Regions from separate parts of the Dysgonomonas sp. genome, predicted to be linked through region 3. Evidence: riboswitches for the same ligand, from Rfam matches in the RefSeq annotation. Region 3 holds a riboswitch; each other region holds the start of a gene.
What was found. Region 3 has a riboswitch for cobalamin ahead of PKC55_RS07370 (TonB-dependent receptor plug domain-containing protein). Riboswitches for the same ligand answer to the same signal wherever they lie in the genome.
Positions count from the first base shown of each region.

Region 1: linked by a shared signal. The riboswitch ahead of PKC55_RS11020 (precorrin-2 C(20)-methyltransferase) and the one ahead of PKC55_RS07370 (TonB-dependent receptor plug domain-containing protein) in region 3 are both predicted to bind cobalamin.
Region 2: linked by a shared signal. The riboswitch ahead of PKC55_RS10960 (TonB-dependent receptor) and the one ahead of PKC55_RS07370 (TonB-dependent receptor plug domain-containing protein) in region 3 are both predicted to bind cobalamin.

Region 1 covers NZ_DAOKYH010000008.1:61,150-65,444, forward strand. The annotation lists gene PKC55_RS11010 (iron chelate uptake ABC transporter family permease subunit) at 1-164, opposite strand, end outside; gene PKC55_RS11015 (ABC transporter substrate-binding protein) at 165-1,295, opposite strand; gene PKC55_RS11020 (precorrin-2 C(20)-methyltransferase) at 1,301-2,008, opposite strand; cobalamin riboswitch at 2,291-2,492, opposite strand; gene PKC55_RS11025 (RidA family protein) at 2,505-2,909, opposite strand; gene PKC55_RS11030 (DUF6597 domain-containing transcriptional factor) at 3,081-3,875, opposite strand; gene PKC55_RS11035 (TonB-dependent receptor) at 4,006-4,295, opposite strand, start outside.
Region 2 covers NZ_DAOKYH010000008.1:43,080-47,374, forward strand. The annotation lists gene PKC55_RS10955 (cobyrinic acid a,c-diamide synthase CobB) at 118-1,419, opposite strand; cobalamin riboswitch at 1,530-1,725, shown strand; gene PKC55_RS10960 (TonB-dependent receptor) at 1,775-3,970, shown strand; gene PKC55_RS10965 (ABC transporter substrate-binding protein) at 3,979-4,295, shown strand, end outside.
Region 3 covers NZ_DAOKYH010000004.1:136,044-140,338, reverse strand. The annotation lists gene PKC55_RS07385 (hypothetical protein) at 1-690, shown strand, start outside; gene PKC55_RS07380 (hypothetical protein) at 695-940, shown strand; gene PKC55_RS07375 (GntR family transcriptional regulator) at 1,061-1,324, opposite strand; cobalamin riboswitch at 1,567-1,765, shown strand; gene PKC55_RS07370 (TonB-dependent receptor plug domain-containing protein) at 1,883-3,943, shown strand; gene PKC55_RS07365 (sirohydrochlorin cobaltochelatase) at 3,964-4,295, shown strand, end outside.

The sequences.
Region 1 (4,295 bases), on a different contig from region 3:
TTCCAGATAATATTCTCCCAGATTATAGACTCTTCCTTTATTCCGAATAGAATATTCCAAACTGAACCTACCGGTATGGAAATTGTGCCCAATACCAGATTCAGAATGAAGAAAACGAGTATAGAGGTAGAAATTAGTGCAAAAACTATCAGGGGACGTTTCATTTATTTAAGTAATTCGTAATAAACAGGAACATATTCGGGTAACAATGACGGATGAAATATTTTTATCAAATCGGCTAAAACAACTTCGGGCTCTACAGGAGTATTTTCATAGAAAGGTTTCTCTCGCAGATTACAATATATAAGCTTTTTATCCTTAAAAGCTTTAAAATCTGCATACCGAGCATCACTTTGTTTCAAAGCATCGTAAGTGAATGTTCCATCGTGGCTATTCACCATCCGCCAGTAATCAGTATTTGCCCCCTGCGAATAAACAGTCTCGAAATCGACATAAAAACCTCCGGATTCGTTATCATTTTTCATAAAATAATCGGCTCCTGCATCTCTGAATAGTTGTGCCAGATAGCTGTTTCCTCCAACTACATACCAGTTACCCGAATGTAATTCACCGCTCAACACTGTGGGACGTTCCGAAACAGAAGCAGACAATGCTTTTAATTTATTATACTTGTTTTCTATATCGTCAAACTGTTTATTGGCTTGTTCTTCTATTCCTAATAGCATAGCAATGAACTTAATCCATTCAGCCTGTCCCAAAGGAGAACTTTCTTTATATCCTAAAAAACTAATTAATGGTATATCCAGGTTTCGAATCGCATCGTATCCCCCTTTTTTGAATGGTGAAACAAGTATAATATCCGGATTTAGGGCGAGAATTGCCTCATTATCAAATTCACCTTCTATACCAATTTTACTGGTCTTGCCTTCTTTGAGCTGTCTATTCATCTGTTCATTAAAAAGAAAGCGAGTGCTAGTTATCCCTACAACCTTATCCAATGCATTGAGCTTAATAAAGTTTGATAGTTGCAGTGTGGTCATGCAAATTACACTGCGGACAGGTATTTCTATTATCTGATAATCAGTAGGTATGCCCTCTTTGTTGCTCCCTCTATTGACCAGAGCATATTTGTAATGCATATCGCTCTCCCCGGATGGATCGGTTATATCAACTAATTTATAGTTTTCGGAGCTAGTCACTTTGAAGCCTTTGGCATATTTAATATTCATAGAATCTGCAGTGTTCCGCTCTCCGATAGTTTTTGCATTCTTATTTTGATTACAGCCCGAAAATGCAATAACCAGAGTAAATAAGATAAAAAGTAGTTTCTTCATTCAGATTATTCTTTTGTAATTATTAATAGTGAGAAATAAGGAAATTTACGATCTATTATTTCATGTATATCCTGCGTATAGAATTCTTTTTCTTTAATTCCTACATTCTCAAAATAATGTATTTTTGTTTTTTCTATTAAAGATATTGTCTGCTTTATAGCCTGTTCCGATTGAGAAGGTTTCATTATCACGATAGAGTTTCCGGTTTCTATTCTTTTATTTAAATCATTAGATGATATTATCCCGGGAATGATATGTAATTCTTCTTCTTGTTTGGCTATATGGATATTGGCAAGAGCTGCACAGGCAATAAACGCCGGGATGCCGGCAATACGTTCTGTTGGAATATTTTTTGATATAAGATTATCTGATATATAATGAGTTGAAGAGTAAAATCCTGCATCTCCTTCTGCTACTACAACTATTTTTAATCTTTTCTCATAATGCTTTTCTATAAGCTCAGCAACTTCCTTATAACAGAGTATAGCCTGCGATCGGTCTTTACTCATAGGTACATCAAAAAGAGAAATAACAGAATCATTAATATTCAGTTCCAATAAAATATCACGGCTACGAGATAACATATTTCCGACTGGTGAAACAGTCGAGGGGCAGAGAATAATATCTGCTTGTTGCAAAGCTTTTAAGGCTTTTAGGCTTATAAGTTCGGCATCACCTGGCCCAAGAGATACAAATGTAACGAAATCAGACATATTTATTTTTAATTATTATAGTTGCAATCTGCTTAATTCAACAAAAGGTAAGCAACTGAATACCTGTAGTAGTTACAATAAATATGTTTAGAGATACGGATTTTGTATGTTCGTATATTCCGCAGCATACCAATACTGCCTTCAAAAATATGTAATGCCTCATATCTTATTTTATTATTGTAAAAAACTAATAAAATAAAACAACGAGTTTCCTGAAAATTAATAAAATAGCAATGAATACAAAATGTATTGCACAACCACTCCTATCCCTGGAAGCTTGGTGTTTATTTGTCAGATCTGGCAGGTCTTCTGGCTATCCTCCGGTTAAAAGCCTTCCCATTTCTTTCGAAACAGTGGCATGGAATTTTCAACCGATTTTATGAGAAATTACAGCTGCAGGTACAGCCCCGGATTCACACCGGGTTCCCTTTTATTACAACTTCACGATTTTGAAATTGCAATACCGAAATCTGACTGCAAAGGTATTAATATTTTTTTATTTTGAAGCCCAAATTTCAACTTCAATTTTAAGCTCTGGTAAACCCAATGCCTTCACATAAGCAATAGTCATAGATGGGTATATTGTACCAAATAAATTTCCCCATCTTGCGTCAAAAAAATCCCAATCAATATCTTCTGTAGCCCAGATATTGACTTTTATAACATCGTCGGAAGTTAAATTCTGACTTTCCAGAATTTGTTCAATATTCCTAAAAGTATTGTATACCTGTTCATTCATACTATCAGGAATAACTCCATAATTATCAGTTCCAATCTGTCCGGAGAAAGTGTATAGAGTTGAATTTTTAGGAATTATAGTCACATGTGAATATTTTCCAACAGGCTTTGAAATATTTTCAGGATTTAATCTGACGACTCTTTTGATTTTATCACTATTCATTTCAATTTTTCTTTAAATAAACAATCCTAATACCAAAGCGGTATTTCTTTTGTAATGCAAAAGTATAGGTAGTGTATTATTTGAAATTGGATAAAACCGACAACTCTCAGAAAAAGAAATACAATAGTTCTCGTAAATTGAATTGTAGAAAGAATACATCGCTAGCAAATTCTAGATAAGCCATTGAGGAAAGTTAGCTAAATACTCTTTTGAGTTTAGTATGAAGTTTCTAGGATTAGTTCCTGTAAATTCTTTAAATTCTCTGTTATAGTGCGATTGATCAAAATAATCATATTGATAAGCAAGTTCTGTAAAATTTTCAAAATTTGTCTGACGCAAACAATTTAAACCGTCTTGAAAACGCATAATCCGTGAAAATATCTTTGGTGATAATCCAACAGACTGTTTTATAATTCTTTCTAATGTTCGCTCCGACAAATTCATTTCTAATTGGATTTCTTTAAGAGTTTTTCCATTTTGTAATAATGTCGAAGCATGCACCAACTTTTTATGATTATTTTTGACTCTTTCTATTTGCTTAAGGAAGAAAGAAGAGATTAGGCTTATTTTTTCTTCTAAAGAAATTGCGTTAACAAGTTGCTCAAGAATAGCATCCCTCACAATGTCTTCAAGTGAAATATTTTGATGATTTAACTCAAAAGCATCTAATCCAAAAATTGTTTTTAAAGCTGTTGGTTGCAAATATACGCCAATAACGCTAAAGTATCCACTAACTGTATGTTCCGTATATTTAGAATATTGCCCATATAAATACAATTGAGGTAACGCATGTCCCTTTTTATCAAAAAACAAGTTTGGTTCTTGTTGGAATATTAATGCCGGTAGTCCATCCGGGATAATCTTAAAACATTTATCACTAGAATTATTCTTAAAGTCCTCCAATATCCAAAAATATTGGATGTAATCTTGTAGAGCCTTTATTGGAATAATTTTTTTATAAAACATTTATCTTTATATATGTAAAATAGATAATCTAAAATATGAGTGAATGTTGCACAATACATATCAATGCAAAGAGAAGGCTATTTTATATTACAAAGATAAATCTTTTAAAATGAATTAATCTTACTAATTTTTAGAATTCAAATGTCACTCCAATGGTAGGGATTATAGATGCACTCGAACGTTTCAAGTTTTTCATCTCGTAACGTTGTTCTTCTATCGGTGCTTGTGGATTTATGATATTTCCCGTACTTACAATTACATCTTGTCTTCTGAACGAACTTCGTGTTACATTCTGTAAATCGAGGTAAAGGCCAAGCATATACTTCTTCAGATAAAAAATTTTATCTACTCTCAAGTCTAGCTGAGTATATGAAGGGTTACGCAAAGTATTGTATTGAGTATAGTCGAGATAAGGTTTTC
Region 2 (4,295 bases), on a different contig from region 3:
GGTTTATGCAATAGAACTGATAAAAAAACTTATATATCGATACATATGATAAACTATGTTATTATGAGTTGTAACCAATCATCAGAGTTGGTGCACTTGATACAAACTACACTTTTATCACTTAAATAAATGTAACAAATCCTCCATCTCAGCCCAATATATATGAGTATATCCTGCAATTACATTTTTGTAGCGTAATAGCTTTGTATCCACTGGAACCTCCTTTGCATTATACTGCTGTGTTATACTTTCCATGTTATTTTCAATATGTGAATAATGAAATTCGTGTCCTCTAACAGCTATACAATTATATTCAAATTGACGGTATCCTAATTTAAGTTTCATGTTTTCCATTGAAGCCTTTTGCTTGAAAATATCTACCATTGGATATTCTATCCCATCCTTATCTGCGATAGATGAAGACAGATACATCATTCCACCACATTCTGCAAGAATATTACCTCCATTTTCCGCATAATCCATAATAGCCTTATGTAGCAGTTTATTTTCGCTTAGCTGTTTTGCATATAATTCAGGATATCCTCCCGGGAAATAAACAAAATCTGACTTTGGCAAATATTTGTCTGTTAAAGGACTAAAGAAGGTCACCTCTCCTATTTTTCTTAAATATTCTATATTTTCATGATACATAAAATTGAAGGCTTCGTCGGCTGCAACTGCTATTTTCAGATCCCGAGAAGCATGTTCGTTAATTTGCTGCGGTTCTGAATTTCCTAACTCAACTTGCGTATGTGATAACAATATATCAATATCAATATGTTTTTCCACAATTGATGCGGCAATATTAGCAAAGTCATCTAAAAGAAAATCTTGATCGATACTTAATCCTAAATGACGTGAAGGCACACTGAGATTTTCATTTTTAGGCAGATAACCTAGTGGAACTATACCAACATCGTGGCAAGCATCCGAGAGAAATTTATAATGGCTTTCGGATCCTACATAGTTAAAAATTACTCCTATAACATTTATCTTTTCATAAAACTTTTTGAATCCATACAATAATGGAGCTGCTGAATATGCCATAGATTTGGCATTTATAACCATAACAACAGGGATATCCAATAATCCTGCAATTTCGGCACTACTTCCTTTCATTTTGTTATATCCGTCAAATAGCCCCATCACTCCTTCAGTAATGCAAGCATCACTTCCTGATGCGTATTTTGAGTACAGATATCTGACGTGATTCTCTGATGATAAGAATAAATCCAGATTGACAGATTTATTGCCAGAAGCCATATCGTGATATTTCGTATCTATATAATCAGGTCCGCACTTAAATGGTTGTACCTTAAGACCTCTATTCTTTAATGCTCTTAATAAGCCTAAAGTAACTGTTGTTTTTCCTGAACCTGAGCTTGGCGCAGCTATGAGAAAACTGGAAATCACTTTCATGAGTAATCTGGTTTTATTTTCAGCAAAAGTATAAAAAGCCATCAATGAAATGAATTTTACCAAGAAAATATATTTTTTAAGAATTCTTTTTAATCCTATTTTTTTTCAATTACCTTTGAAGCCGCTTAGGTGATGTATTCAGACATTCGTCTGTTGCATAAAAGGGAATTCGGTCAGAATCCGAAACAGTGCCCGCTACTGTGAATTCCATAAAATTTTGAGTATCACCACTGCCACTGTCACAATGATGGGAAGGCCTCTCAAAATGGAACAAGTCAGGAAACCTGCCTAGCATAAATTAATAGATATTCCCGGGGTCAGGAATATAATTAACTAACATTATACTTCTTTTTTAATGAAACTAAGAATTATGCTAACAGCATTGCTATGCTGTATTGCAAGTATTTCGTTCGCTCAGTTGAGCTTGCGCGGAAGAGTCGTTGATGAAAATGAAAAGCCGATCGCTGGTGCCAGCGTATGGATTGAGTACACAACCATTGGAACATCCACAGATTTGAAGGGTGAGTTTAGTCTTGAAAAAATCCCGGAAGGTAATAATCTTCTAAGAATTAGTGCACTGGATTATAATGGAGCTCGTGAGACAATAAACAGATCTAATGACAACATCCTTATTCGGATGAAACATTCTCCTCTTAAACTGAATGAAGTAGTAGTAACAGGTACCGGCACAATCAACAAACTTAAAAGCTCACCCGTTGCAATAGATGTTATTTCTCAGAGAGAACTCCAAAACACGAATATTCCTACATTCGAAAACGCTATGATTGCTCTGAATCCTTCCATGTCATTTACTCCTAATGCAATGGGATCGTACATGCAACTGAATGGATTAAGCAATAGATATATACTTGTGTTAGTTGATGGTAAAAAACTTGGTGGCGATGTCGGAGGTAACGTAGACTTAAACCGCATTGATATGGGAAATATCAAGCGGATAGAAGTTCTGAAAGGAGCTGCTTCTTCTTTGTATGGTTCGGATGCAATAGCGGGAGTTATTAATATTATAACCAATAAACCAAAAGACTTAGTGAATTTTTCAACCGAGACACGCTTCTCAGAGTATGGACAATTTACTCAAAATGCTAACCTATATCTGAATGTAGGGGGCTTCTCTTCGTCTACTTCTTTTCAGCGGAATCAGGCTGACGGATGGCAACTAAATAAAAAGGAAATAATAAACGATAAAGAAATAGATACGGATAAACAAGCTATGTTACGCTTCTATTCCGATGTTTTTAGCCAACGTTTTGGTTATAAGGCGACAAAAGAATTGAGCATGTATGTAGAGGGAAGCCTTTTCGACAAAAAATTTAAACGCCCCGTAAGTGCTTATGGGTTCGATATGAAATACGTCGACTATTCGTTTGGTGCCGGTGCAAAGTATTTACTGAAAAATAATGGTTTGATTACATTAGACTGGAATACCGACCGTTTCGAATATTTTAAAGCTTACCTGAAAGAAACCAAAGACAAAAACGGTGTCACATTTATGCCCGGAGATGAAGAATTTGTGAGAAGGCAGAAGTACAATAATATAAATCTGAAAGGTACATTCAACGCCGGAAAGTTCAATAAAGTAACTGTCGGTTCGGAGTACAAGGTAGACAACCTATATGCTCCGGCAGATAGCATCGGAGGTTCCAGAAATGTTTATACATTGGCTTTTTATGCTCAGGATGAAATAAATCTTTTCGGAAAGCTGAATATTGTTCCCGGAGTCAGATATATATATAATGAAACCTTCAAAAACAGGGTTACACCTAAAGTCAGCGCAATGTATACTCTTCATGATTTCAATTTCAGAGTATCATATGCTACAGGTTTCAAAACTCCTGAATTGAAGCAGCTATTCATGAAAACTGAAGTTACGAGCAAAGGTAAAACCACTTTAAGTGTAGGGAATAAAGATCTGAAGCCTGAAAGTTCAAACTATTACTCTGTCAATGCTGAATATATAAAAGATTTCCTTTCATTGACTGTTACAGGCTATATTAACAATCTGAAAAATAAGATCGATACATATGAAATCGAATTAACACCCGAAGAAATAGCTGAAGGATATAATAAGAAATCATCGTATCATAATATCGGAAGATCTCGTATTCAAGGCGTAGACTTTACTTTTAATTCATACCTTGGTTATAACCTTACTTTAGGAGGAGGGTATAGTTATGTGAATGCCAAAGACCTCGATACAGGAAAGCGTCTTCAACGTATAAGTCGTCATACAGGAAATGTTAACCTGAATTGGTTTAAAGATTTCGGGTTATTCAAGTCAAATTTTAATTTAAACGGACGCCTGCAAAGCCGTAGATATTATGACGATGGTGATGATGCACGTGCTTATCAATTGTGGAACTTTGCTACACGTCATACATTCAAGAGTATAAATGGCCTTGTATTTGAACCGGGTTTAGGTATTGAAAATATCTTTGACTTTGTAGATGATAAACCTTTCAACCGCAATTATGCGACTTTATCTCCCGGACGTACATTTTATGCCAGCCTGAAAATTAAGTTTAGTAAGTAAGACTGTTTATGAAATCTTCAAACTTATTATATCTCTTTGTTTTCTGCTCAACTCTTTATTCCTGTTCTTCGATCGGGAATAAGGAGAATGAAAATGTTGAAAAATATCAGCTAAGACATGCTCGTGGATTCAATGTAGAACAATATGAAGATTACAAATTGGTAACCGTACGTGACCCTTGGGATACTGTGCGCACTCTCTATCGATATATATTAATTGATCGTGATAAAGAAATTCCGAAGAACCTGCCTGAAGGAACTATAGTAAAAGTACCATTGCAAACTGTGATCGCTTTTTCTACGATTCAATGTAGTATGTTGCAAGA
Region 3 (4,295 bases):
TGCGACCATAAATACCCTGTCATTGTGCAAATAATTCAACAATGCAAAAATGTTAATATAGAGGGTTTCAAGGTTAATAAAATTAGCAATCCCGATAATCTAGCTGTTAATGGGGAGAGCCGTCTCAGGTTAGCCGATCTGTATATGACTTTTGATAACGAAAAGGGTATAGAGAATATTTTGATTCAAAAAAATGACATTATCGAGTCATCTAATAATTTCGTTTTCCTTATGGCTTACAAGAATGCTGTATCAACAACTGGTTTCATAAGAAACGTATTTGTAAAAGGTAATACAACGCTACAAAGTGAGGCTTTATGTAGGTTTATAAATGGACAGGATTTAGGTTATTTCTTATTTGCGGATAATAACTCTACTACATCGGCTGTTTCAGTCGGGGTTACGCCTCCAAATATGTCTTTGTCTAACAACCTCCCTAAACCATTTCTTAATTATGCGCTACCAACTAGTACACTTGCAGCGGGAGCAACAAAGAGGATAGTACAGGCTGTGACTAATACTTCATTGGGAGACTTTGTAAAAGCATCATTAAGCATCGGGATTGCAAATCTGTCTATAGCTGGTAATGTGCCAAGTAATAATAACGTAGAAGTTTTTATCACAAACACATCAGCGTCACCAATTACGATACCTGATTGTATGCTATTTATTAACGTTGATAAAAGATAGAATAATGAAAGATTTACAAATAACAATTTTAAATAAGGTAGGTATAGATAATGTACTTCATTTCCTAGCTGGAGGTTGGATAGCTTGTATTGCGCCAACTTGGTTTTATGCTTTGATGATTGGGTTTTGCATTGGTTTAATTAAGGAATTATATGATAAGTACATAAAAAAGTCTCAATTTGATTTATACGAATTGTTATCTACTTTTTTTGGTAGTGTTGTAACTGCAATCTATTTATTTACTGTTTAATTAGCGTTTGAATGCTATTTTAATAATTATCTTTGTGCAAATCATGTCTATATTATTTAGATGTGATTTGCTTTTTTTTGTACTTTTTATTTTGAAAAACTGTATTTTTCATTTTCGCGATTATATCTGTATTTTATTTGATACATAAGTTTTCTTTCTTTCCTCTGAGATAATCCAACCCTCATTAATAAGGATATCAAATGCCAGAACAACTGTATTGCGATTAACTGATAATTCAGCAGCCATATGCCGCGTACTAGGCATTGTTTCTCCAGCCTTCAGTACGCCACTCTTAATCGATTCTATTATCAAATCAGCTATCTGTATATAAATGGCCTTATCGCCAGATCTGTTTAATTTGGTATGTAATAGTTTTAAGTTCATCTTTTTGGACTATTCATCTTCTTTTAATTCGAAAGGTAAATATAGTCCAATCAATTTATCTTTTAAGCAGAAATTATATAAAAATAAAAGAATTAAAAGATTCCATTTGTTAATATTGGAAAAGGAAAATATAACCCAAATGAAGCAAATAATTCAATAACCGTTATTTTGAAGCATTAAAATTTCTAAACCGAGAATAAAATACAATCATTATTTTCTTTTTTCATTAAAAAACATTTATTTACATTTGTGCCAGATTTGGTAATCAGTATATTTCATATCCTGATGAAAGGGAACTCGGTGAAAATCCGGGGCTGTACCTGCAGCTGTAATTCCTCGCGTTATATCGGTTAATATTCTATGCCACTGTTCTTTTTGCTAGAATGGGAAGGCTTTTAACCGGAGGAGAGCCAGAAGACCTGCCAAAAGACAAATAAACACCAAGCTTCCAGGGATAGGAGTGGTTGTGGATACTTTATGTATACATTGCTATTTTATTAATTTTCAGGAAACTCGATGTTTTATTTTATTAATTTTTAAAGAATTATAAAATAAGATATGAGGTATTATTTATTATTGACAGCTGTATTTCTTTGCTGTCAATTGCTAATTGCACAAATTGCCGATACGACTCGGCATGTTGTAAAATTTGTTTCTCTAAAAGAAGTTGTTGTTACCGGTACTGGTACTGAACATTACATTAAAGATGCGCCTGTACAAACTGAAGTGATTTCAGGAGGAGCTTTAAAGGAATATGCGGGGCGTGATATTGAGGATGTATTGGGAGGCTTGTCTTCTTCTATTACTTTTAACCGGAGTGACATGGGGAGTAATATTCAACTCAATGGTCTGAAGAATGATTACATACTTATTCTTATAGACGGAAAAAGGCTAAATGGAGACATTGGCGGGCAAAACGATTTAAGCCGTATCAATATGAACAATATTGAGAGGATCGAGATTGTAAAAGGAGCAGTTTCTTCATTATATGGTTCAGATGCAATCGGTGGTGTTATAAATTTCATAACTAAAAAGAACAAAGATAAACTCAGTATTTCTAATACTTCCCGCATAGGCAAATATGGAGATCTAGATCAAAGTAATATTTTTGCATTAAAGCATAAAAGGTGGAGTTCGAATACTTCATTTTCTTTGAGTCATACTGATGGTTGGCAGAATACAACTCAAGAATGGTATAGAGGCAAACTCTATGAAAACAGTGTTACAAAAACAGTAAATCGCTCTACGGATTATACTATTTCACAAGATTTATCGTATCAGGTATCTGATAAACTCACATTAAATACGAGTGCTTCTTTTTATGAAAAATGGACTTATCGTCCTACGGGTATTCCTCAGTGGCGGTTGTATGACTTTTATTATAGGAATCAGTCCTATAGTACAGGAGGAAAATACAATATGCAAAATAAAGATTACCTTACATTTGACTTATCATTTGACAAATACGATTATTTTTATGACTATACAAGTCGTGAATACACAGACTATTTTGATGAGAACGGAGACCGTATTGTTTACTATTCAGGAGATCGCATCCTTCAAACATCCCAACGGCGTGTATTGGGTAATTTGAAAGGTGTATTTTACCTAGATGAACAAAATACATTAAACACAGGAATCGAATATATTGGGGATCGGCTGGTATCACCTTATCGTCTTGAAGGAAATAAAGCTGCAGCTTACTCTGTATCGGCATATGCTCAGGATGAATGGAATGTGACAGATCGATTTAATATAACAGCAGGAATCCGATTCGGACAACACTGGGAATTTGGCCAAACATTCACACCTAAAGTTTCGGCTTTGTACAAGTTTCATAACTTTAATTTTCGAGGAACATATTCTAATGGGTTTAAGGCTCCCACTATAAAGGAGTTGTATTATCACTATTATGCTACCATAATGAGTAAATACAAAGCTTATTATGGAAATATCAATCTAAAAGCTCAAAAGTCGGATTATTATGCATTAAATATCGAATATCATTTACCTCGTTTTAATGCAAGTGTAACCGCCTATCATAATAATATAAGGAATATGATTTCTCTTCAGACAATAGAAACTTCTTATGAAGACAAACTACAGTTGGTGGAGGAAACCATGAAATACGTTAATCTGGCAAAAGGGCGGATTTATGGTATGGATTTCACTTTTGACGCCGAATTGCCAATGAATATAAAAATAGGAGGGGGGTATAGTTATCTGGATGCTAAAGGTCAACGTACAGATGATGAAACGGCAAACGATTACATGAAATATGTATATATAAACGGCACTTCACGACATAATGCAAACATTCGTATTTCATGGTTTAAACCGTGGCAGAAATATAAATTAGGACTTAGTCTGAATGGACGTTACCAATCAAAACGCTATTATACAACAGACGGAGATACAATGGGCTATCAGATTTGGAGAGTCAACACATCGCATTCTTTTCTTGATTCTAAAAAAATAAAATTAGATATCAATATCGGAGTAGATAACATATTCAATTATGTCGATCGGAGTCCTTTCGGACATAATAGAGGGACAACGTCCCCCGGTCGGAATTTCTACACTTCTATTATCGTAAAATTTCAAAATCCAAACAAATAATTATTTTAAAACTATTTATTATGAACAAATTCTTAAAGAATCTTCTAACATTTTCCATGATCCTTTCTATAGGATTTTTCAGCGCTTGTTCAAATGATAACGAGGATGAGAAAGACGATAGAAATGCTGTTGTAATCAATAAAAAGAACGAAACAGCCTTACTCCTTTGCTCTTTCGGTAGTACTTACGAACAGCCTCAAGCTACTTATGATCAAATTATAAAAGATTATCAGGCAGCCTTTCCTAATACAGACATCTATATGTCATTTACATCTCGTACTATAATTTCTCGTGTGTATGCGCAGATTGGTAAAGCTTATTCTCAACCCGATCTATGGCTAAGCGCAATCGG